Regions from separate parts of the Bacillus sp. LQ16 genome, predicted to be linked through region 2. Evidence: riboswitches for the same ligand, from Rfam matches in the RefSeq annotation. Region 2 holds a riboswitch; each other region holds the start of a gene.

Region 1 (7,740 bases), 1.5 Mb from region 2:
TTTGATCGTGAAGATGATCATTCTTCTTCTAAATTTACAATGAAATGGAATAAATGGAGCGAAAGTTGTAGGTTTGAAGAAGAGGCCCCTAACGAAGAGCAAAAGATTATTTTAACAAACCCTATTAAAGCGTGGGTTGTTCAACGTCGTAAGTGTAACGTCAAAAATCACTTCAAGAAAACTGAGCCGAGACAATTAGTTATCGCTCCGGCCCGTTCTACTTCCAAATCACGCGAAAGTAACATGTAAATATTGAGACACACACCCGAAAAAACATCGTACATATTACGATGTTTTTTTCTTTTTCTACAATGAAATCTTTAAATGAAATATATTTCATCTGCATCTTATATTTATATCTCTTGCTTATTCTAGTAATACATCCGGTGCGAGTTGATGTGAATAAAATATAAGGAGAGAATGAAGATGAAAAAGAGACTATTACCAATTTGTGCAATGGCACTTTTAACAGTAGGATATTCTTCAGTAGCGAGTGCGGATACTGGAACAGTAACAAAGGAAGAAGAAGCGCAAGTGCAACAAGATAAAGCTAAAAAAGAAGAAGCAATTAAGGAACAGCAAAAAAATGAAGTAGAGAAAAAACAAGCGGCCCAAGTACAAGAAAAAAATGATATGGCTAAAAAAGAGGAAGCAATAAAAGCTGAGAAAAAGAGTGAAGAAGAGAAAAAGAGAATAGCGCAAGAACAGTTAAAAAATGATATGGCAAAAAAAGAAGCAGCGATAAAAGTCGAGCAAAAGAATGAAGTAGCTAAAAAAGAAGTAGTAAAGCCAGTTGTACAAGGTGAAAAATTACCAAATACAGCATCAAATAATGTAGCAATGATGGGATTAAGTGCATGTCTTGTAGCGATAGGTACATTATTTGGTTTGAATCGTCGCAATAAGATTAAAGTGTAAATAAAATATTTTCCTATAAAGAATGGAATAATTTCATATATTAAAAATGGTAGGTTACTCCTACCATTTTTTGCATGGAGGGATGAAGAATGAAGTTACTCAATTATATCGGTATCATATTGATGGCTATTGGGCTATTCATGGGATCCTATTACGCTGTGGAATGGTATAAAGGAAAAAGCTCTGCTCAAGAATTAACGAAAGAAGAAATAAAGAGCCTTAAAAATATACAAGATACTCAACTTTCTCATGAAACACCTGTAACTTCTCAAGTGCCTTCTTCTCAAACAGAACATAAAGAAGGTGAAAAGGTAGCGATGTTAAACATACCGAAAATAAAGAAGAAGTTTTCTATATATTGGGGAGCGGATGATACGACTTTGAAAAAAGGAGTTGGTATGTTTGTTAGTGATTTAACGACAACCCCATCTGGAGGAGGACATACTGTACTGAGTGGACACCGAGATACTGTATTTACAGATTTAGGAGAGTTGAAAGAAAAGGATACTCTTGTTTTAGAGTATGATAATAAAACGTACACATATGAAATTCAAAAGACATGGATTACTCATGCGGATGATCGTACTGTTATTATAAAAAAAGAAGAACCGATATTAACACTGACAACTTGTTACCCATTTGATTATATAGGGGATGCACCAGATAGATATATTATCGAGGCGACGTTAACTGGCAGTTATTCAAAGTGAAATTATAGTTTCTGAAAACGGGAGGGGGATATATCAGTTATGTCAAAAAACATTTTAATTGTTGAAGATGAAGACATATTACGTGAAATATTAAAAGATTATTTTTTAAGTGAGCAATATGTAGTGTTTGAAGCGAGGGACGGGAAAGAGGCTTTAGTTGTATTTGAAGAAGAAGAGGTTGATTTAGTTATTTTAGATATTATGTTGCCAGAACTCGATGGATGGTCTGTTTGCCGAAGGATTCGAAAGACGTCCGAGGTGCCTATTATTATGCTAACGGCGCGCGTAGATGAAGACGATACGCTACTTGGTTTTGAACTTGGGGCAAATGACTATGTGACGAAGCCGTATAGTCCGCCAATTTTATTAGCAAGAGCGAAAAGGTTGTTAGAAAGCAGAAAAGTGACAAAGCAACTTTTAGAGAATGAAGATGATACATTATCAATCCACGATATTCACGTTCATTTTCCGTCACGCACTGTTACGGTAAATCGAACTGATATTAATTTAACGCATACAGAATTTGAAATATTAGCGTATTTCATGAAAAATCAAGGAATCGTTTTAACGCGAGAGCAACTCATTTCAAGAATTTGGGGATATGAATTTGCTGGTGATGATCGAACGGTTAATAGTCATATTCGTAATTTAAGAAATAAATTAGGAGAGAAAGCAAAGTACATTACAACTGTAGTACGCACAGGTTATAAATTTGAGGGCAATGTATGAGGAATGGAATTGTACTAAAATTATTTACTCTTACAACAGCATTGTGCATGTTGATTTTAGCGACGATATTTATTGGACAAACGATATTTTTCAAACAATATTATGCGAATCGAAAAGTGGAAGATATTAAAGTGAATTTAAATTCCTTTGGGAAGAACTATTTAAATCATGCAGGAAATGCAGAAGAAATTCAGAAACTAGAGCAAGACTTTTTAAGAGAAAATAATACGTGGATTACGACATTAGATAAGAACGGGAATTTAAAACATGCAGATGATTTTTATTTTGAAGTAACGATAGATCGTAGGCAACAAAAGAGCTTTGGACAACAAATATTCAAAATTCCCTTAGGTAATCTCGTCAATATAGAGGAGATTGATAATAAATTATCAGAGCATTTTTTAGGGCAAGAAATTTATTTTTCTGGAGTGAGAAAAGAAGATAGTTTTATTCCATTCTCTTTTTCTTTATCTAAACAGAATTTAAGCGGATCTAATAAACCGCTAGAAAAAGCATTTAATGAGAAAATGAGAAAATTATATGAGGAGAAAAAGAAAGCAACCGGGGAACAAGTTGTTAAGGAGAAGAGGCCAGCCGTTCAGGAGCAAGCTGCCCCAGAACCAGATGTTTACATAGGAGGGCGTGTTACGAAAGTACAGTTTCCAGATGTAAAAGGCCCCGTAAATCCAATTTATAAAAATACTTTATTTTTGGATAGTATAAAAGAATTTCAAACGGATGTATTACTAAAAGAGAGTAATCAAATAGAGTATTCAACAAAGACAATGGACTATGAAAAGAATGATATAAAATATAAATTATTAATGAAACCAATAAAAGAAAAAGATGGATCAGTAACATATATTTATGCGATGGCTTCTTTACAGCCCGTAGATGAAGCTGTACAAATGGTGCAAGATTATTACATCTATATCATTGCATTTGTAGTCGTTCTTATTTTTTTAGCTTCGTTTTATTATTCAAAACAAATTGCAAAACCATTATTAAAAATAAATGATACGACGAAGAAAATAGCACAATTAGATTTTACAGAAAAAATACCGATTACTTCAAAAGATGAAATTGGAGATTTATCGAAAAATATTAATGTGTTATCAAATAAACTCCATTCGCATATTGGGCAGTTAGAAGAAGATATTGAAAAGGAAAGAAAGTTAGAAAAGACGCGAAAAGAATTCATTTCTGGTGTTTCACATGAATTAAAAACACCGCTAAGTATTATGAAAAGCTGTATTTCTATTTTAAAAGACGGGGTAGCTGAGCATAAAAAGGATTATTATTTTCAGGCGATGGAGAGAGAAGTAGACAAAATGGATACGTTAATTTTGGATATGCTTGAGTTAGCTAAATTTGAATCTGGTACATATAAAATGAAAAAGGATTCGTTTTATATTGATACAGTAATTGAAGAAATATGTGAACATCTATCTGTGGAAATAGAGAAAAAAGAGCTTCGTGTTCATAAAAATATATGTTCATTTGAAGTGATTGCAAATCAAGGCCGGATTGAACAAGTCATCGTGAATTTCATTACGAATGCCATACGTTATACACCAAATAAAGAAGATATTATTATTTCTACAATAGATGAGAAGGATCGTATAAAAGTGTGCATTGAAAATAAAGGTACTCATATTGAAGAAGAACAATTAGATAAAATTTGGGATCGTTTTTATCGAGTGGATACAGCTCGTCAGCGTTCACAAGGTGGGACGGGGCTTGGGCTTGCCATTTCAAAGAATATTTTAGAACTACATGATACTGAATATGGGGCAGGAAATACAGAAGATGGTGTGTTATTTTATTTCTATTTACCGAAAAAAGCGTAGAAAATATGATCTGCGTTTTTTTAAATTATTTTCATATTATCTTTACCTAATCTTTATTTTTAATCAGTATAATTTGTTTAGAATATGAGGTTATGTAAGGAGTCGATGAACCGTGCATAGCAATTGGCTAAGTATAATGGTATTTATTTTCTTTTGCGCATTTATTGTATTTTTAATTAATATTACGATATGAAAAAAGAGCGCTCATTAAGCGCCCTTTTTTTGTGTATTCATTTGATAAGCACTGATGCTTTTGAATAAGCGTGGTGAAGTGATAAATAAAAATATAAGTAAAACGGTACATAGAATATAGGAACCAATCATTGTACTACCGTTAAATATTAAAGAATATAGGAAAGCCGATTGGCCTTTTGGTGCATATTGTCCCCAGAAAATGATACCAGCGATAAAGTGACAGAAGTAACGAGCTAGACTACCGATAAAAGTAGCGACGATAATGTATCCAATTACTTTCTTTCCTTGGTTTGGTTTTGATGAAGGTTTGTCTTTACGGCTACCTAAATTTGATTGTTCTTCGCTATTTTCATTTGACGCTAAAAGCGCCTTTTGAATTGGACGATAGAATAAACCAGCAAATCCAATGAATGCGAAAGCAACAAAGTATTCAATTAATACTTGAATTGGTGTGACGATAATGGCATCGCCTACGACAATTTGTAATAATCCCCAAATTAAGCCTCCTAAGAAAGCCATTTTGAAGCCCCAGCGGTATGCGATAATAAAAATAGGAATCATAGCAAATGAAATGGAACCGCCTGTTGCTGATATTTTGATTGAAAGTGGTAAAATGTCGATGACCAAGGCGAAGGCTGCAAGAATAGCAGATTCGATCATCGCTTGTAAATTGGTGTTACGCATGTTGTCTCCCCCTAAATCCAAGTTGTACAAAAAAGAATAGATATCATAGGAGGATACGAAATACGTAAATAAAAATGAGGTATGTATTTCGGACGTTTGCACAATCCCTGCGTTAGCATTAACTAACAGGTTCGAAGGGTCGGAACGAAGTGTTCCCTCTCAGCGGCATGGCTCCCCCAGTGATAACGAGATTCTTTATTTGCTATTGTTTATTGTAAGCGAAATGGATGAGAATGGCAAACAAATGCTGTATGACAATAATTGAAATAGAATTGTAGCGAAATGTTAATAAATATGAAGCAAAAGGGTATAGTACAAGAGAAATTGGGTGTGGTATAATTTTTTTGAAAATAATTATCATTCTCTTCTGAGGGGGAAGGTTATGAGCTTAGTAGATATTAAAATTGGAGAGAAAGTGTTAGTAAAAAGTATTCAGTCTTTAGATCAGCTATTAAAGCGTAGACTAGCTGCTTTCGGTCTTGCGGAAGGAAGCGAACTTCGCTTGAAACAGAAAGCGATGTTCAAAGGTCCTTGTACATTGGAGTGTCGTGGACAGTTAATTAGTATTCGTCATTGTGACGCGAAAATGATAAAGGTGGAATTAGCGTGAATAAGGTAGCTTTGCTAGGGAATCCGAATACAGGGAAGACATCATTATTTAATGCACTTACTGGTTCTTATGAATACGTAGGAAACTGGAGCGGTGTAACAGTAGAAAAAAAGGTTGGTAAATTAAAAGATAGACAAGGAACATTAATTGATTTACCAGGTGTGTATGATTTAAATCCAGTTTCACGTGATGAAGGTGTTGTAACAAACTTTCTATTAACAGAAGAATTTAATCATATGTTAAATATCGTAGATTCTTCGCAATTTGAGAGAAATATGCATTTAACGTTGCAATTACTTGAATTTGGTAAGCCGGTCTCAATTGGTTTAAATATGGTTGATGTGGCGAAGCAAAGAGGAATTGTCATTGATGTAAAACGATTATCAGAACTATTAGGTGTAACAGTCGTTCCTGTCGTTGCAAGAAGTGGAAAAGGTTGTGAAGAACTACTTGCGACTCTTAAAGAAAATGACAAAAAGGAGAAAAAGCCATTCCTTATTTCATATGGTGTACAAATGGATGAAGGAATTGGAGAAGTAATTGCTCTTTTAGAGACAGCGAATTATGAGCATCCGAGATGGTTAGCACTTCAATTTTTAAGCAATAACGAAGTAGTAGAAAAAGAAATGAAAGCATTACCAATTTATAAGGAACTCATAGCCATTCGATCTCGCTTAGAAGGAAAACTTGATTGTACGTTAGAAGAGCACATTTACAAAACTCGTGAAGCGTATATTGAAAAGTTAAAAACAAATGTTATGAAGCATGAGAAAGAAGGAAAAATTCCTTTTTCAGAAAAAATTGATAGATTAATTACACATAAAATTTTAGGACTTCCAATCTTTTTAGCAGTTATGTTTTTTATTTTTCAGGTTACGTTTACGTGGATTGGTACACCTTTATCGGATATGTTAGATGAGTTTTTTGGTGGTCAGCTTACGGATTGGGTGACGGCTGGACTTACAAGTATTGGAGCTTCTGATTTTATTCAAGCACTCGTTACAGAAGGTATTATTGCCGGTGTTGGTGCTGTATTAGTATTCGTACCACAAATCTTTGCACTATTCTTTTTCATTTCATTATTAGAAGACTCAGGATATATGGCGCGAATTGCAGTTGTTATGGATAGAATTATGGAGTTTTTCGGCTTAAACGGAAAAGCTTTTATTCCGATGATTATCGGTTTTGGATGTAACGTTCCAGGTATTATGGCTGCGAGAACGATTGAACAGGAAAAAGAACGTTTACTTACCATTTTAGTAACACCATTTATGTCTTGTTCAGCACGATTACCTGTATATGCATTATTTGCGGGCGTATTTTTCCCGAATAGTCAGGCGACTGTTGTATTTTCTTTATATGTTGCAGGGATTGTTCTTGCGTTATTAGTTACAAAAATTATGTCTCTTACGATTTTGAAAGCAGAAAAATCTATTTTCGTAATTGAATTACCGCCTTATCGTGTGCCACAAGCGAAAACGTTATGGCTGAGCACGTGGGAGAAAGGAAAGGGATTTGTTCGTAAAGCTGGTACATTCATCTTTGGTGGTTCGGTTGTTATTTGGTTATTAAACTATGCAGGTCCATCAGGATTTGGCGTTGATATGGGAGATAGCTACTTAGCGATGATTGGTGGATTTATCGCACCATTATTTGCACCGCTCGGCTTCGGAACGTGGCAAGCTGCGGCATCCCTTTTAACAGGATTTTTAGCGAAAGAAGTTGTCGTTTCTACAATGGCAATTATTTATGCGGTTAAAGAAGATGTGCTTGGAAATGTAATGGGAGCACATTATACAGCATTATCAGCTTATGCATTTATGTTCTTTATTTTATTATATGTTCCGTGTTTAGCGACCGTAGCTGTTATTAAACGTGAAACAGGATCAGCGAAATGGACGATTTTTTCAGTCGTTTATCCACTCGTAGTTGCTTATGTATTAACGCTCATTATATACCAAGTTGGATCCTTACTCGGATTCTAGAAGGAGATGTATTGTGATGATGGTCAATATTATAATTGGAGCTATCATTTTTGGTTATG
Region 2 (7,740 bases):
TTTTTAAATACATCTCACTTAAAGGTGTTCCAGAATATCCTACTGTTTTTCCTTCTAAATCTTTCGGTGATTGAATACCCGCTGATTTCAGCGATACGACATGATTTAATGGTGAACGTACGACAGCCCCAATTGATTTCACTGGAATTTGCTCATTTGCTCTTGCCATAACAACATCTGGCTGATAATACAAGCCAACTGTCACCTTCCCTGCTGCTGCCAATGTTAATGGATCAGTCGGATTAGAAGGGAATTTAATATTTACCTTTACACCTTCTTCTTTAAAGTATCCTTTTTCAATTGCTGCATAAATAAAGCTATGTACCGCATTTGGATACCAATCTAACATGACTGTTATTTCTTTCTCTTTTTTACTTTTTTCTGATGCTGAATTACTTGAACATCCTGTAATCATTGCAATTAATAATGTAAACACAAAGATGCGCTTTAAAAATTTCATGAATGCTTCCTCCAACTAATGAATTTCTTTTCTAATATGGAAATAAGTACGACGAAGAAAATAGCTAATAATGATAACAATACAATGGGTGCAAATACGCCAGCTCCATCTAACTGCGTCATCATTCTCTTACTGAAATATCCAAGTCCAGCTTGTGCACCGAGCCATTCTCCAATTGCTGCTCCGATAACACTAAGCGGAACTGCAATTTTTAAAGCTGCGAAAAAATAAGGAAGAGCAGACGGCAACTTTAATTTAAGAAAAATATCTCTTTTCGTTGCTCCATATGTAACTAAGAGCTCCTCCCATTCTTTTTTTGTACTACGCAGTCCATCATACGTATTGACCGCAATCGGGAAAAACGTAATTAAAACTGTGACAACAACCTTACTCCAAATTGTGTATCCAAACCATAAAACAAATAGCGGAGCAAGCGCAGTAATCGGAATCGTTTGTGAAGCAACTAATAATGGATAAAATGCTCTTTCCATCCATGTACTCGCATTCATTAACATCGCTAGCCCTACACCTAATACGATAGAAATAACAACACCTATTAAAACGACGTATAACGTTGCAGGTAAATGAACCGTAAATAATATGTCTTTTAGTTTCCATATCTTCATTACAATCGCAGACGGTGACGGTAAAATGTACATCTCATCTACAATTCTTGCTCCTATTTCCCACACAGCTAGTAAAATACTAGAAAGTGTAATAGCAGGAACTAATTCTTTCAATCGGTTCATCACACAAGTACCTGCCTTTGTAACATACTAAGAAGCTCATCTTTCAGCGCTAATACTTCCGGTTTATATAAATCTTTTCGTGTTCTGTTATGATCAAGTGGTACAATCCGCTCAGTCAAAGTCGTTATCGGCTGCTGTTCCACTACTAAAACTCGGTTCGAAAGAAATAACGCTTCTTCAACATCATGAGTAATGAATAAAATTGTTTTTTCCCACTCTTGCCATTGTTCAAACAGCCATTCTTGCAAAGAGGCCTTCGTTAAAGCATCTAACGCGCTAAACGGTTCATCTAATAACAATATCTCCCCGCCCGTTAACAAAGTTCGGATAAAAGATACGCGTTGCCTCATACCACCAGATAAATCTTTCGGATGTTTTGTCTCATATCCTTGTAAACCAAATTTATATAACAGTTCCTTTGCCTTTACTTGTGCTTCTTTCTTCTGTACACCTTGGCACTCTAGCGGCAGAGCAGCATTCTCAATAATTGTTCTCCACGGCAAAAGCATATCTTTTTGCGGCATATATCCTACAGGATGGTGCTTTGTTTCTGTCAGTTCTATCTTTCCAGTACTTACCTTCTCTAGGCCTGTAATAAGGCGAAATAAAGTACTTTTCCCACATCCACTCGGTCCGATAATACTGACAAACTCTTTCTCATGTATAGAAGCATTTAATTCATGGATGATTGGTTTCTCATCGTAATGAAAAGAAACATTATGAAACTGTAGTATGTTCTTGCTCCTCAAATCCCCACATCTCCTTACGATAGGACATATCCCAGAATAAATATTCAAATCGACTGGAATATAAGAAAATCTCCTCTAATCTATCTAGTTCTTTCTCAGACTTTCCAACTGCCATTTCATTTAATAAATCTATTAACCAAATACAAAGATTACCGTATTCTTCCGAACTATATCCTTGAATCCACTCACCAAAAAACTCATGATCTCTTGCTCCAGGAATATCATTTAAACGCTTTCCAATTTCCCAGTAGCTCCACATACATGGAAGAAGCGCTGCTATTAATTCTGCAAGTGTGCCATTTTGAGATACAGACATCATGTAATTTGTATAAGCTAAATTTTTAGCAGACGGTTTTGCAGACTCTATCTCCTCTATAGAAATTCCAAGTCTTTTTGCATATTGTTTATGGATTGTCATTTCGCCATTTAATATTCCATCAATTTGTTCAGCGAACTTTCCCATTACTTGTGGATTCGTTGCTTTTACAACACCAATCGCATATAATTTTGCATAATCTAGTAGATATAAATAATCTTGAATAATATAATACTGAAATTTATCTTTTTCTAACGTGCCATCTCCCATACCCACTACAAACGGATGATTATGACTCATCTCCCAAACCGGTTGCACAGTTTCTAATAATCTATCGCAAAATTTCATTTCTCTATCCCCTTTCAATATATGTATCTAAATAAAAAACCACTTCTATATATAAGAAGTGGTTACAGCAAATAAAATTATACATTTATTCGATGTTCCACTTCCCTTCGCTAGTATTACCTAGATCAGGTGTTATAAGGGTTAAGGATTATTCCTCTCTCAGCAAATCAAGCACCCCTAGTGGTTTCAATATGAAATTTTCAAATAAAAAAGCCCCGTTTCTATACGCAAAGAAACGGGGACTCATTGTTAGTGTCCGAATTGCTTCCCTACGCTAGCATAATCTAGATCAGGTAATAAAAAGGATCAAAGGCTTACGGCCTACTCTCAGCTGGCAACACCAGCTCTCCTAGCAAACTATAAAATTATCACTGTCAGTATAACACCCTAATAAGACATCATCAACTATTTTAATTTTCTTAATTATCAACAAAAAATTAAAGTTATACAATATATACATTCTATTTTAGAACATAAAACTCCAATTAATTGTTTAAAAAGGAATCATTATCCTCAAAAAATTTATTTTTATATTGATTTCATATTACATTTATGTGAATACACCCACTATATTATATCTTTATACTATAATAAAATTACAACTATACAACTAGAGGAGGTCTCTATTCCATGAATATGAAAGCTACTGCTTTAACAGCAACTACTGTAGCGATTGCTTCTTTACTTCCTTCTATGGGTGAAACAAATGTACAAAAAGCAAACGCTGAACAATTATCTAATGTTAAAACTGGGTATGTCAAAGTCGATCAAGTAGCATTACATACAGAAGATAACGTAAAGAGCACATCAATTGATACAATTCGCTTTAATACAAAAGTGAACATCCTTGAAACAACTAATGGTTGGTATAAAGTATCTGTTCATAATAAAGTAGGTTATGTACAAAAAGATGCTATTTTACTAAAAAACAAACTTCAATCTAATGATCAATACATCGTCAATGCTAATGCATTAAACGTTCGCTCTGAACCTAATTTAGAATCTTCCATTTTAGATGTATTACCAAATGGCAAGTTTATTACCGTTCAAGAAGATCAAGGCGAATGGTATAAAATATCACATAATGGCCAAACGGGTTACGTACAAAAAGCATTCATCTCTAATGGTTCACAACCCTTAGTAAAAGGAATCACCGTTCAAAATAATACAAAATATACTGTTGCAACACCTAATCTGAATGTACGTAGCAACACTAGTACAAGTAGCGCTCTACTCGGTTCATTACAAAACGGTACACAAGTACAAGTAGTAGAAACTGTAGGAACTTGGTATAAAATTCGTTTTGGCACAGGATACGGATATGTAGCAAAACACTATGTAGTACAAAATCAACCACAGGCTAAAACAGATCAGCCTTCATCTATTCCAGCTGCTTTCAAATTCCCTGCTCAAGGAAGAATTAGCTCAACCTTTGATATACGATGGGAACAAATGCATTATGGTATAGATATTGCTGCTCCAGGGAACGTCTCTATCCAAGCTGCTGCTGCAGGTAAAGTTGTGAAATCTTATTATTCAGCTAGCTATGGCAATGTTGTGTTCATTGCGCATCAAATCAATGGGAAATTATATACAACTGTTTATGCTCATATGAAGGATCGCACTGTACAAACTGGTGATCAAGTACAAGCTGGACAATTAGTAGGTCATATGGGCAACACAGGTCATTCATACGGGCAACATCTTCATTTTGAATTACATAATGGAGAATGGAATTTTGAAAAAACAAATGCAGTAAATCCACTGCCATATTTAGTTAGGTAAATTGTATGCCACGCAATATACCTCTTATAATTGAATACGCAGCCTTTTTAGGTTTAATCTGTTGTTTAATCATTTACAATACAAACATTGTATTTTTATCTATTATTATTGCTTTTGTTGCATTAGAAATTATGATGGAATCATTTCAAGTGCAACTAAAACAAAAAATTGCCCATATTTATAACGCTATATTTCTTTTGAGTGCTCTCATAACAAATATAATTAGTAATGGCTTTTATTTATCTACTGTATTTCCAGTATTCTTTATGGCTGTTTTATTATTTGTAGCTAGATATATTAATGTCCCTTATAACCAAAAACAAAAACAAGAACAAGAAGCTTAGAAAGAGGAGACACTGTGTACCAATCTTTCAAAGATGCTCCAATAAAATACATATTGCATTTGTATAAGAAAGCCAATACTTTTTTTGGTATACAAGGAAGTTATACTGCACAACTTCTCCTATATGGAATGTTGTTTCTTGTTTTAATCACTTTCTCCTTGTTTTACTAACAAAAAAGGATCTCACATAAACTGGAGATCCTTTTTAATTTATATTAATTTTTCATATCGAAAATATTGTTTATCCACAAGCATATTTTTCATAAATAAAGCTCAGATTATATTTTTTCTCTAAGCTCATTCGTTGTTCGTCATCGCACCAATAGAAAAGAATATCATGAATCGTTGCGTAACGCTTATTTTTAAGAAATAGCCTAAAGAATGATGGTAAACAATCATGTAATTGTATAAATATATAATTGCGTAGTGTTTCTTCTTTATATTCAATGCCCTTACAAATATACAGTAATTCTTCACAATAATATGCATGCTGTGGAACTTGTATCATCTCGAAAAATGGCACATAAGATAGTAGCTTTCCAATAAAATGACCGTATCGATCCATTACTCCTATCGTCATATGCTCCATCATTTCTTTCATTACATATAAATAATCATCTACATGTGTTGTCTTTAATGGGTCTAAGCGATCGGAAATTTGAGATAATACAGCTCTTTGACATGCTAAAACTGCCTGACTAGGTCCATAATATGATAGGAAATCTGTACACTTACGATATTTCCGTAATAAATCATGTGTATATAAATCATATACGAAAGTATTACAATACATTGCTAAACTCATCATATCACTATTTAATTGCTCTTTTGATAATGATTTCGCTCTCTTACACATATAAAAGAATGTAAATTCCAATACTTCTTTATGAGATAATAAATGTTTACAATCGGTTATACATTTCTCATTAAATTTAACTCTATCCCAAATTTCAATATCCCTATCTGTCAATTCACCTATACGATATTTAATAATTAAATAGTTTAAAGCAACTGATTGCGTCAAAAGATCCCATGTTTCATATTCCAATGAAGTATGAACAAACTCAGCTAATCCTTGTGCTATCATAAAAGCATTTGCCTCTTCATACCAACCAATCTCTTGGCATAAGCGAAGAATACGCACTAAAGTTGGAATTTCATCTTTATGAAACTGCGGTAAATTCTTTACTTTATTCATGCCATATACGATAAATGCCGCTAAATTTTCTTCTTTATAAAATTCTTTCTCTTTCCATACTAATATAGTTCGTTCTTTCCCCTCACCTTTTGGGTGACAAGGTACAAGCAAAGAAAATAATTCAGCAAAATTATTTGGTTCTATATATGTATCTGTAACCAAATTCCAATTTGGATCGCCCTGTACAGCCTTCATATAATTCCCCTTCCCTTTTCATCTATGTAGGAAATATTAATTTATTATCGTACCACTAAAAATTAATATTGTTATATTCAAAATCCCTCATAATACTTATATCTATCAGTATATCATCTTTTCTCTTATTAAAAATGAAGAATAACAAATTTAAAAAAACTGTGGAAATTATTAACCATATCCTTATTATATAATGTCTCAGATACATCACGCTAACATATTAGTTTAATCCATATATACTAGAATAATGCATCTGAACTTTATATATAATTTAGCTCTTTATGAGTGACCATTAAAATCTCGGTTAATTAAAGTTTCAATTTACTCTGTACGCTCTGAGATTTCGCTCAAGGCAAATCCAGCTTGATCATCTGCCGATTCCCTTATAGCTAAATCTCCTAGTGCTAACATGCCAATAAGCTGACCACTATCAACTACTGGTAACCGTCTAATTTGATACTGTGCCATTAGCTCTGTAGCTTTTTCAATAGAATCATTTGGAGAAACTGAGATAATATTTGTTGTCATTACATTTGTAATTTTATTAGATCCAGGATGTTTTTCAGCAATCCCTCGAACAACTAAATCTCGATCAGTAACAAGCCCAACAACCTGCTCATTTTCAACAACAGGAATTAACCCAACCGATTCTTCCTTCATTTTTACAGCTGCCTCATATACATTGTCTAGCGGTGTACAATGTACAATATGGGTACTCATTAAGTCTCTAACTCGTGTCATTATTTATTTCCTCCTTTTTATACATACCATAGCTTTTCCAAAATTCCTTTATTTATTTCTGGAAAGTAAAATGATAAAAAGGATCAACAAAATAAAAAAGAGCCAGCATAATGCTGACTCTTTTTTGTATGACCCGTACGGGATTCGAACCCGTGTTACCGCCGTGAAAGGGCGGTGTCTTAACCACTTGACCAACGGGCCATGGCTCCGCAGGTAGGACTCGAACCTACGACCGATCGGTTAACAGCCGATAGCTCTACCACTGAGCTACTGCGGAATAATATATGGTGGGCCTAAATGGACTCGAACCATCGACCTCACGCTTATCAGGCGTGCGCTCTAACCAGCTGAGCTATAGGCCCATATACTTTACAGGGGCAGTAGGAATCGAACCCACACTGGAGGTTTTGGAGACCTCAGTTCTACCTTTAAACTATGCCCCTAAATGATGCCGGCTAGAGGACTTGAACCCCCAACCTACTGATTACAAGTCAGTTGCTCTACCAATTGAGCTAAGCCGGCATAAAAAAATGGTGGCTCGGGACGGAATCGAACCGCCGACACGAGGATTTTCAGTCCTCTGCTCTACCGACTGAGCTACCGAGCCAACATAAATGGCGGTCCCGACCGGGGTCGAACCGGCGATCTCCTGCGTGACAGGCAGGCATGTTAACCACTACACCACGGGACCATTTGGTTGCGGGGACAGGATTTGAACCTGCGACCTTCGGGTTATGAGCCCGACGAGCTACCGTGCTGCTCCACCCCGCGACAATATTAAATTAAAAAATGGAGGAGGTAGAGGGATTCGAACCCCCGCGCGACTCTCGCCGCCTGTCGGTTTTCAAGACCGATC
Region 3 (7,740 bases), 320 kb from region 2:
ATATCTGGTCGTTCTGCCCAAACTTTCTCTAACGGTGTTATTTCTGAAGCAAACTCTTCCTGTGCAAAATAAGCAGGATTTACTCGGTCCCCAACAAAAATCGAACCGCTTAGCGGCTTTATTTGACCTAATAACGTTTTTAATATTGTCGTTTTTCCAATACCATTCTGACCAACAATAGCTATCTTTTCTCCTTTTTTCACTTGTAAATTCAAGTCTGGAAATAACGGCTCACTATAACCCACTCTTAGTTTCTCAGCCTGTAATATACGACTTACTGGTTCATTATAAACAGTACAAGCAAAACAGGACTGAGGTACATTATTTACCTTTTCAACCCTTCGCATTTTCTCCAATACTTTCTCTCGACTTTTTGCCTGTTTTGCTTTTCGAATTTTATTTTTTTGAATAAATGTTTCTAACTGAGCAATTTCTTTTTGTTGTTTCACATACGCCGATTGTAATTGTTTCCTTTGTACTTGGTAACTTTGTAAAAACTTTTCATAATCCCCTACATATCGCTTAACTTTTCGTTCTTCTAGATGGTAAATGACATTCGTAATATTGTTCAAAAATACTTCATCATGCGAAATGATAATATAAGCTTTTTCGTACAGTTTCAAGTACGATTGCAACCATTCTATATGTGCTGTATCTAAATAGTTCGTTGGTTCATCTAGCAATAAAACATCAGCTTTTTCTAGAAGAAGCTTTCCTAGTAATAACTTTGTCCGCTGTCCTCCACTTAACTTTGAAACATCCTTTTCCAATCCTATTTCAAACAGCCCTAAACCAATTGCCACTTCTTCAATTTCTGTATGAATTTGATAGAAATTAGAGTTTTCCAATATAGTTTGTAACTCTCCATACCTTACTAACAATTTTTCTACTTCTACTGCTTCAGCCATCTCTTCTGCAATTTTTAACATTTCGTATTCAATCGCATACAAGTTAGAAAATGCACTTTGCAAGTATCCTTCAATTGTTATTCCTTCTTGTAAATCTATATGCTGCTGCAAAAATCCAACCTTCACATGTGGAAACCATTCAATGTTCCCATCATCATGTATAAGTTCTCCTGTTAAAATTCTTAGCAGTGTTGATTTTCCAATCCCATTTTTCCCTACTAACCCAACATGCTCCCCCTTTAATAATCGAAAGCACGCATTATATAAGATGGTTTTCTCACCATACGAATGACTTAAATTTTCTACTGTTAATATACTCATTTTTTTCTCTCCTTTACTTATCGTCCATAAGCTAAATAGAGAGACCAACAGTATGAAGCCTTATTTAATTATGCATATAAAAATGGGTAAGGTGAATACACCTTACCCATTACATATTATCGTAAAAAAGGATTAAGGTTCTTTACCTGCTGTCTTCAATTTAGCTTAATCTTAAAAAATGGGCAGACTTCTCCCATATCAAGCTAAAACCATTTGAAGAACAGTTGATAAAGTCATTTTATCCTTTCACTCCTTTAACATTTGTTATATTAAGAGTATAAACTACTCTGTTATATTCTATTCTCTATTTTCCCTTTTGTTCCTTCTCCATCTTTTCATATTCTAAAAAAAGCCTCTTAACAGTAATTATACTAAAAACTGTTAAAAGGCTTTTTCTATTTTTTCATATAAGGAGCTAACACACTTAAAATCTCTTCTTTATCCTTTTTTAATTCGAGTGATGTTAACATATCCATCGTTCTCGGTCTAGGTAATTTCACTTGTACCTCGCCAACTATTGACGCTGGTCTTTGAGATAAAATAAATACGCAATCTGAAAGCAAGATTGCCTCATCTAAGTCATGTGTAACCATAACGATTGTTTGCTTCTCTTGATGCCAAGAGTTTAAAAGCCAGCTATGTACTTCCATTTTTGTAAATGCATCTAACTTTCCAAAAGGCTCATCAAGCAGCATAATTGGCTTTTCACATAAATATGTGCGCAGAAAACTAATTCTTTGACGCATACCACCAGACAATTCATCTGGATAATGGTCTGCATATTCATCTAGTTCGAACTGCTTTAATGCTTCCATTCCTTCTGTCAGCCTTTGTTTTTTCGGCTTTCCTTCAATTTCTAACGGAAGAACGATATTTTGCAAAGCTGATCGCCACGGTAGTAATAAATCTTGTTGTGGCATATAACTAACAACATCTTGCTCTTGTACTTGCTTATCTTTATACATTACGTTCCCGCTTGTTGGTTTTTCAACATTTGCAATCATGTTTAATAATGTGCTTTTCCCGCAACCACTCGGTCCTACAAAAGAAACAAACTCTCCCTCTTGTATAGAGGCACTAATATTCTCTAATACATTCTTTCCGTCGAAAGATTTCACTATATTTTTTATTTGTAATCCGCTCATTTTTCACTTGGAAGGAATTCATTTGTAAAAGCATCTTTTACATCGATTTTCTTTTTAATAACTTTGTTGTCATATAAGAAATTCATGTAATTCGTCCAAATTTCTTCCTTCTGTACTCCCCATGCTTTCGCATCATCTTGATACTTCGTACTTAACCATTTCTGGCTTTCTTGAACTAAATCTTTATTTACATCTGGAACAGCTTTAATTAAAATATCAGCAGCTTCTTTCGGTTCCTTAATTGCAAAATTATAACCTTCTGTTGTTGCACTCATAAACTTTTTCACAAAGTCTTTATCTTGCTTCGTATGTTTTTCACTCGTAATAATAACAGGACTATAGAAATCAAGCGCTGGATCTAAGTCTTTCACCATAATCGTATTTAACTCTTTTCCTTGGCGCTTCGCTTCAATACCATCCCAACCGTAATAAATCCATTCGAAATCTGCATCACGGCCGATTGATTTAAAGAAATCTGTTTGTCCTAAGAGGATTTTTTCAACTTTATTAAAATCAGCTTGATGCTTATCCATAATCGTCTTTAATGTCGCTTCTTCCGCTGGTCCTCCCCAGCCGCCATAACGTTTACCTTCAAAATCTTTCGGTGACGTCATATTATCTTTCTTAAGCGATGCAAACGCTGAAGTGTTATGCTGAATAATCGCTCCTACAGATACAACAGGAATTCCTTCCACACGAGCTAATGTTACATTTTCTTGTGCGCTTATTGCGAAGTCTGCTTTTCCTGATGCTATCATTTGCTCTGCTGTTACATTGTCACCTGGTTGAATAATTTCTACATCTAATCCTTGCTTTTTGTAATAATCTTTCGTTTGCGCTACATACAAGCCAGTATGATTCGTATTTGGAAACCAATCTAATACTACTTTTACTTTTTGATCTTTACTTGCACTTTCTTCTTTCTTCGCCGGATTACATCCAGCCACACCTACCGCTACTAAGGCAGCTAACATAACTTTCAAACCTTTTTTCATTTTCTGCCGTCCTTTCTATATATCCATGGTGCTGTTATTCTTGCCATAAACTCTACGATAAAATACAGGCATAATGTCACTATAACGATGATTGCTGCAACACCAAATACTCGGGCAGTCAAAAAGGATTTTGTAGCCCTCGTAAGCATAACGCCTAATCCTTCACTTGCACCGAGCCATTCTCCGATAATTGCCCCCATTACGCTATATGTAACTGCAATTTTTAAACCGGAGAAAAAGTATGGAAGCACTGCTGGAAATTTTACTTTCTGGTAAACTTGCCATTTTGTCGCCTTCATTGTTTGTAACAGCTTCAACATGTTTTTATCTACTGTTTGAAAACCTTCTAAAATACTAAGCGCAATTGGGAAGAAACAAACGAGTATTACGACCATTACTTTCGGCAACATCCCATATCCAAACCAAATAATAAATAGCGGTGCAAGTACAACAATTGGAATTGTTTGCGAAATAACGAGCAATGGATTTATTAAAATACGAAATAACGGTATAACGTCCATAATAATTGCGATGCTCGTCCCCAATAAAATTGCAAAGAATAGTCCAATTATAACTTCCTGCAGTGTTTGCATCGTATTTGGTAATAGTAAATCTTTCATCCCAATTAATTCTTGAACAATGGCAGAAGGCTTTGGTAAAATCCACGGTTCGATTTTAAATAATGAAACAGATCCTTCCCATATCGCAATGAGAAGGATAAGCCAAATAGTTGTAATAAGTTTAGATTGCTTCTGGTTTTGCATATTCATCACGGTACTTCCAAACCTTTTCATCTATCGTTACACCAGTGCTTGGACGATAATGGATTTTAATAGAAGTAATCACTTCTTCTGCTCCAGCATCGACGCAAGCTTGTTGCGCACGTTTAACGACATCAAGAAGTACATCTAATTCTCCTTCCAAAGTTGTTTCCATTGCCCCTACTTCATAACGAACTCCCGATTGTTGCACAACTTCAATTGCTTTATCGACAACAGAATATACATCTTTCGTTTTCGCTTGTGGTACTACTGAAAATGACATTGTAACTTGTTGTGACATAATAAAATCCCCCTTATAAAATTAGATTTCAAAAATAAGAAAAGGCTTTCCTACTGCGTAGGAAAGCCTTGTATGCAAGTTATTATAGAATAACATATGCTACATCACTTTAAGTAACTCCCTACGCTGGCATTATCCAGATCAGGTTGAGGGTCGATGTTTACTTACATCCTCTCAGCCAATTGGCTCCCCGGTCCTTAATTCGTTTTCATTGTAGCATGATTTATTTTATTGAACAAACAAAAGCATGCATAATCATTTCATTATTTTTGGAAAATATCCAACTTTTTCACCATGAGCTAATAACTGCTGTATAAATTCTTTATTGATTGCTGGTACTATCAATTCTTTTTTCTTAATCCATTCATTCGTTCTACGCGTACCCATTACAATCTCAGATTGCTGCGCTCCATCTCCTGCAACTTGAGAAGCAATTAACTCTGCTATTACTTCATTTTCCTTCGCTAATTCAAGTCCGGTATTTACATATTCTGAAAGTGGAACCATTTCAAGATTGTATCCACACTCTCCAATTAACTGTATAAATTGTTCAAACTCAATTTGATGTGGATGACAAATATGTAACGTCTCTCCTACAATTTGCGAATCTTTTAAATACAATACAATTGATTTACTAGCAAAATCAATTGGTGTGAAATCAACTTTCCACTTCACATTTGGTGCTTTCCCAATTAATAGCATTGTTTTAATAAGACGATAAAATGCGTTTCCTTCAATATTTTGTTGGAACGAACCTGTTTCTGAATGACATGCTAAATTACCTGCACGATAAATATTTCCGCGCAAACCATTTTTCATTGCTTCACGAACAATGTTTTCCGCTTGTAGTTTACTATTTGAATATACATTCTCTAAGTCTACACTGTAATTAAAATCACCAGTTTTCATGTATGTATCCCATTGATCTACCGCTAATTCTAACGGGATACCAATTGTAGAAATAAAATGGAATGTAGCACCTTTCTCCGCTAATGCTAGCATACGGCTAGTTCCTTGGACATTTATATTTTCAAATTGTTTTACATCTCCAAAATGTCTTACATCTGCACCGCAATGAATTATCGTATCCATCTTAGAACTGATGAACATAAATTCTTCTTCGCTCATCCCAAGATACTCTTCCCCCAGATCACCAGCTACGGCCTGTATACGCTGTAACCATTCTTCACATATATCACTAAAGTAGCCTGTTAATGTATCTATAATTCTTTGTTGCACATCTTTGGTTGGTCTTACTAAACAATAAATAGTAGCAGATGTATCTCTCAACAATTCATATAATATGTGTGATCCTAAATAACCAGTAGCTCCTGTTAAAAAGACATTTGAAATCTGGTTTTCTTCCAAAACGTTTGCATACGTGATAGTATCTGGTTCGTGAATCACTTTATATTCACGAAATACTTCTTCTTTCTCTACTTTTACTTCTCGCTCAATTCGAGCTAATCCATATATCGTTCTTTCTTTAAAGAAATCTTGAATTGTTAAATGTGAAAAATCTTCTTTTAACAATGTTAAGACTCGTAATACTTTTAATGAATGTCCACCAATTGTAAAGAAATCATCATGCACTCCAACTTTTGAAATTCCTAATACTTCCGCCCAAGCGCGCGCTATTTGTTTCTCTGCTTTATTAGAAGGTGCAACATATTCTTGTAGACGAACCGGTTCATACTTTTCTTCTAACTGAGCTAACTTCTTAACATCAATCTTTTTATTAGGTGTAAGTGGTAATTCATTAATATAAATTAGTTTAGATGGCACCATATAATCTGGTAATTGCTCTTGTAACTGATAAACTAATTCTGGTATTTCTTTTTTATTTAAAGTTGTATAGAACGCGATTAAATATTGGCTACCTTCCTTACTCTTCTTAGCAAACACAGCATTTTCTTTTATATTATGATTTTGAGAAATTTTACTTTGGATTTCTCCTAGTTCAATACGATGTCCTCTAATCTTTACTTGATCATCTTTCCGATGTAAAAATTCTATATTTCCATCCTCTAACAACTTAACAATATCACCTGTTTTATATATATTAACTATAGGATTGAAAGGGTTCTGAATAAAAGCTTCAATTGTTTTATTAGGCTTATTAAAATACCCTTTTGCTAATCCTACTGAATCTATATATAATTCACCAGGTACACCAATTGGACAAAGATTCATATTCTCATCCAAAATCATAACTTGATAATTAGCACATGGTTTACCAATGGGAATACTCGCAACATCCTCATTTAACTGACTAGGTATTTTATAGGTTGTCGTCACTACAGTACATTCTGTCGGTCCGTATACATTATGAATTTCAACATTTGTACCTATTCTTTCTCTCCACAATTTAATAACCTCTACAGGCAACATTTCACCGCCAATCGCAATTCTTTTTAGGGAAGCTAGCTTATATATATCTTCTTCTGCTAAATAAGTTGCTACTTGTCGAACAAAAATTGTTGCTAATGCCAAGATCGAAGTTGCTTTCACTTTATAGATTGCATTTGCAAATGCTTCTACAGACAATCGCTCTTCCTCTAATAATACATACAAGTTTCCTCCGCAGAATAAAGAAGCAAATGACTCCCATACAGAAGCATCGAAACTAAAAGAAGGAAATTGGGCAAATACATCCTCTTCTGTCAATTCATATTGCTTTTGCATCCAAGTGTACAGATTAACAACCCCTCTATGTGCTAACATCGTTCCCTTTGGATTCCCTGTTGAACCAGACGTATAAATCATATAAGCTACATCATCACAATGAATAGACAACTTTACATCTATATCTTCACAAGTTTCACTATCATACATTGAAACTGTTTGAACTCCATCACATGTTATAGGCGTCTCTTTCATCAATATAACTTTCGCTTGGCTATCTTGAATAATGTACTGTATTCTACTTTCCGGATAATCTGGATCAATCGGAACATACGCTGCACCAGCTTTTAATATAGCTACCATACTTACTACTGTGTCTATGCTACGTTTCATAAATATTCCAACATAGTCTCCTAATTGGACGCCATTTTTAATTAACATATGAGCTATTTGATTACTTTTTTTATTTAGCTCCTCATAAGTTAAAGTACCTTCCCTTGAAGATAAAGCTATACGATTTGGAAATTGAGTAACAGTATTATAGAACATATCGACGATACTTTTCTCAGGATATACTGCTGTCGTATCATTCACTTGACTATAAAGTGCCATCTCGGCCTCTGTAATAATATTAAAATTCTTTATATAATTATTCTTATTTTGTGATATACCAATTAAAACACC

What was found. A riboswitch is a leader RNA that binds a small molecule or an ion and turns the genes downstream of it on or off. The one in region 2 is predicted to bind thiamine pyrophosphate.
Region 1: it holds a riboswitch for thiamine pyrophosphate, as region 2 does, so the genes downstream of both, AC3EMB_RS23720 (energy-coupled thiamine transporter ThiT) here and tenA (thiaminase II) in region 2, are expected to answer to the same signal.
Region 3: it holds a riboswitch for thiamine pyrophosphate, as region 2 does, so the genes downstream of both, AC3EMB_RS02315 (MTH1187 family thiamine-binding protein) here and tenA (thiaminase II) in region 2, are expected to answer to the same signal.

The regions. Positions count from the first base shown of each region.
Region 1 covers NZ_CM173491.1:4,678,025-4,685,764, reverse strand. Annotated here, with positions in the region: gene AC3EMB_RS23745 (hypothetical protein) at 1-249, shown strand, start outside; gene AC3EMB_RS23740 (LPXTG cell wall anchor domain-containing protein) at 427-918, shown strand; gene AC3EMB_RS23735 (class D sortase) at 1,008-1,628, shown strand; gene AC3EMB_RS23730 (response regulator transcription factor) at 1,668-2,357, shown strand; gene AC3EMB_RS23725 (sensor histidine kinase) at 2,354-4,207, shown strand; gene AC3EMB_RS23720 (energy-coupled thiamine transporter ThiT) at 4,415-5,086, opposite strand; TPP riboswitch at 5,173-5,274, opposite strand; gene AC3EMB_RS23715 (FeoA family protein) at 5,469-5,696, shown strand; gene feoB (ferrous iron transport protein B) at 5,693-7,681, shown strand; gene AC3EMB_RS23705 (FeoB-associated Cys-rich membrane protein) at 7,698-7,740, shown strand, end outside.
Region 2 covers NZ_CM173491.1:774,920-782,659, reverse strand. Annotated here, with positions in the region: gene AC3EMB_RS03950 (ABC transporter substrate-binding protein) at 1-460, opposite strand, end outside; gene AC3EMB_RS03945 (ABC transporter permease) at 457-1,209, opposite strand; gene AC3EMB_RS03940 (ABC transporter ATP-binding protein) at 1,209-1,958, opposite strand; gene tenA (thiaminase II) at 1,927-2,622, opposite strand; TPP riboswitch at 2,708-2,811, opposite strand; TPP riboswitch at 2,872-2,983, opposite strand; gene AC3EMB_RS03930 (SH3 domain-containing protein) at 3,253-4,407, shown strand; gene AC3EMB_RS03925 (hypothetical protein) at 4,413-4,751, shown strand; gene AC3EMB_RS03920 (DUF3965 domain-containing protein) at 4,992-6,143, opposite strand; gene AC3EMB_RS03915 (CBS domain-containing protein) at 6,465-6,884, opposite strand; tRNA gene AC3EMB_RS03910 (tRNA-Glu) at 7,014-7,085, opposite strand; tRNA gene AC3EMB_RS03905 (tRNA-Asn) at 7,087-7,161, opposite strand; tRNA gene AC3EMB_RS03900 (tRNA-Ile) at 7,170-7,246, opposite strand; tRNA gene AC3EMB_RS03895 (tRNA-Trp) at 7,257-7,327, opposite strand; tRNA gene AC3EMB_RS03890 (tRNA-Thr) at 7,334-7,406, opposite strand; tRNA gene AC3EMB_RS03885 (tRNA-Phe) at 7,416-7,491, opposite strand; tRNA gene AC3EMB_RS03880 (tRNA-Asp) at 7,500-7,575, opposite strand; tRNA gene AC3EMB_RS03875 (tRNA-Met) at 7,579-7,655, opposite strand; tRNA gene AC3EMB_RS03870 (tRNA-Ser) at 7,675-7,740, opposite strand, start outside.
Region 3 covers NZ_CM173491.1:456,191-463,930, reverse strand. Annotated here, with positions in the region: gene AC3EMB_RS02335 (ABC-F family ATP-binding cassette domain-containing protein) at 1-1,229, opposite strand, end outside; gene AC3EMB_RS02330 (ABC transporter ATP-binding protein) at 1,625-2,374, opposite strand; gene AC3EMB_RS02325 (ABC transporter substrate-binding protein) at 2,371-3,369, opposite strand; gene AC3EMB_RS02320 (ABC transporter permease) at 3,366-4,139, opposite strand; gene AC3EMB_RS02315 (MTH1187 family thiamine-binding protein) at 4,111-4,431, opposite strand; TPP riboswitch at 4,533-4,634, opposite strand; gene AC3EMB_RS02310 (non-ribosomal peptide synthetase family protein) at 4,687-7,740, opposite strand, start outside.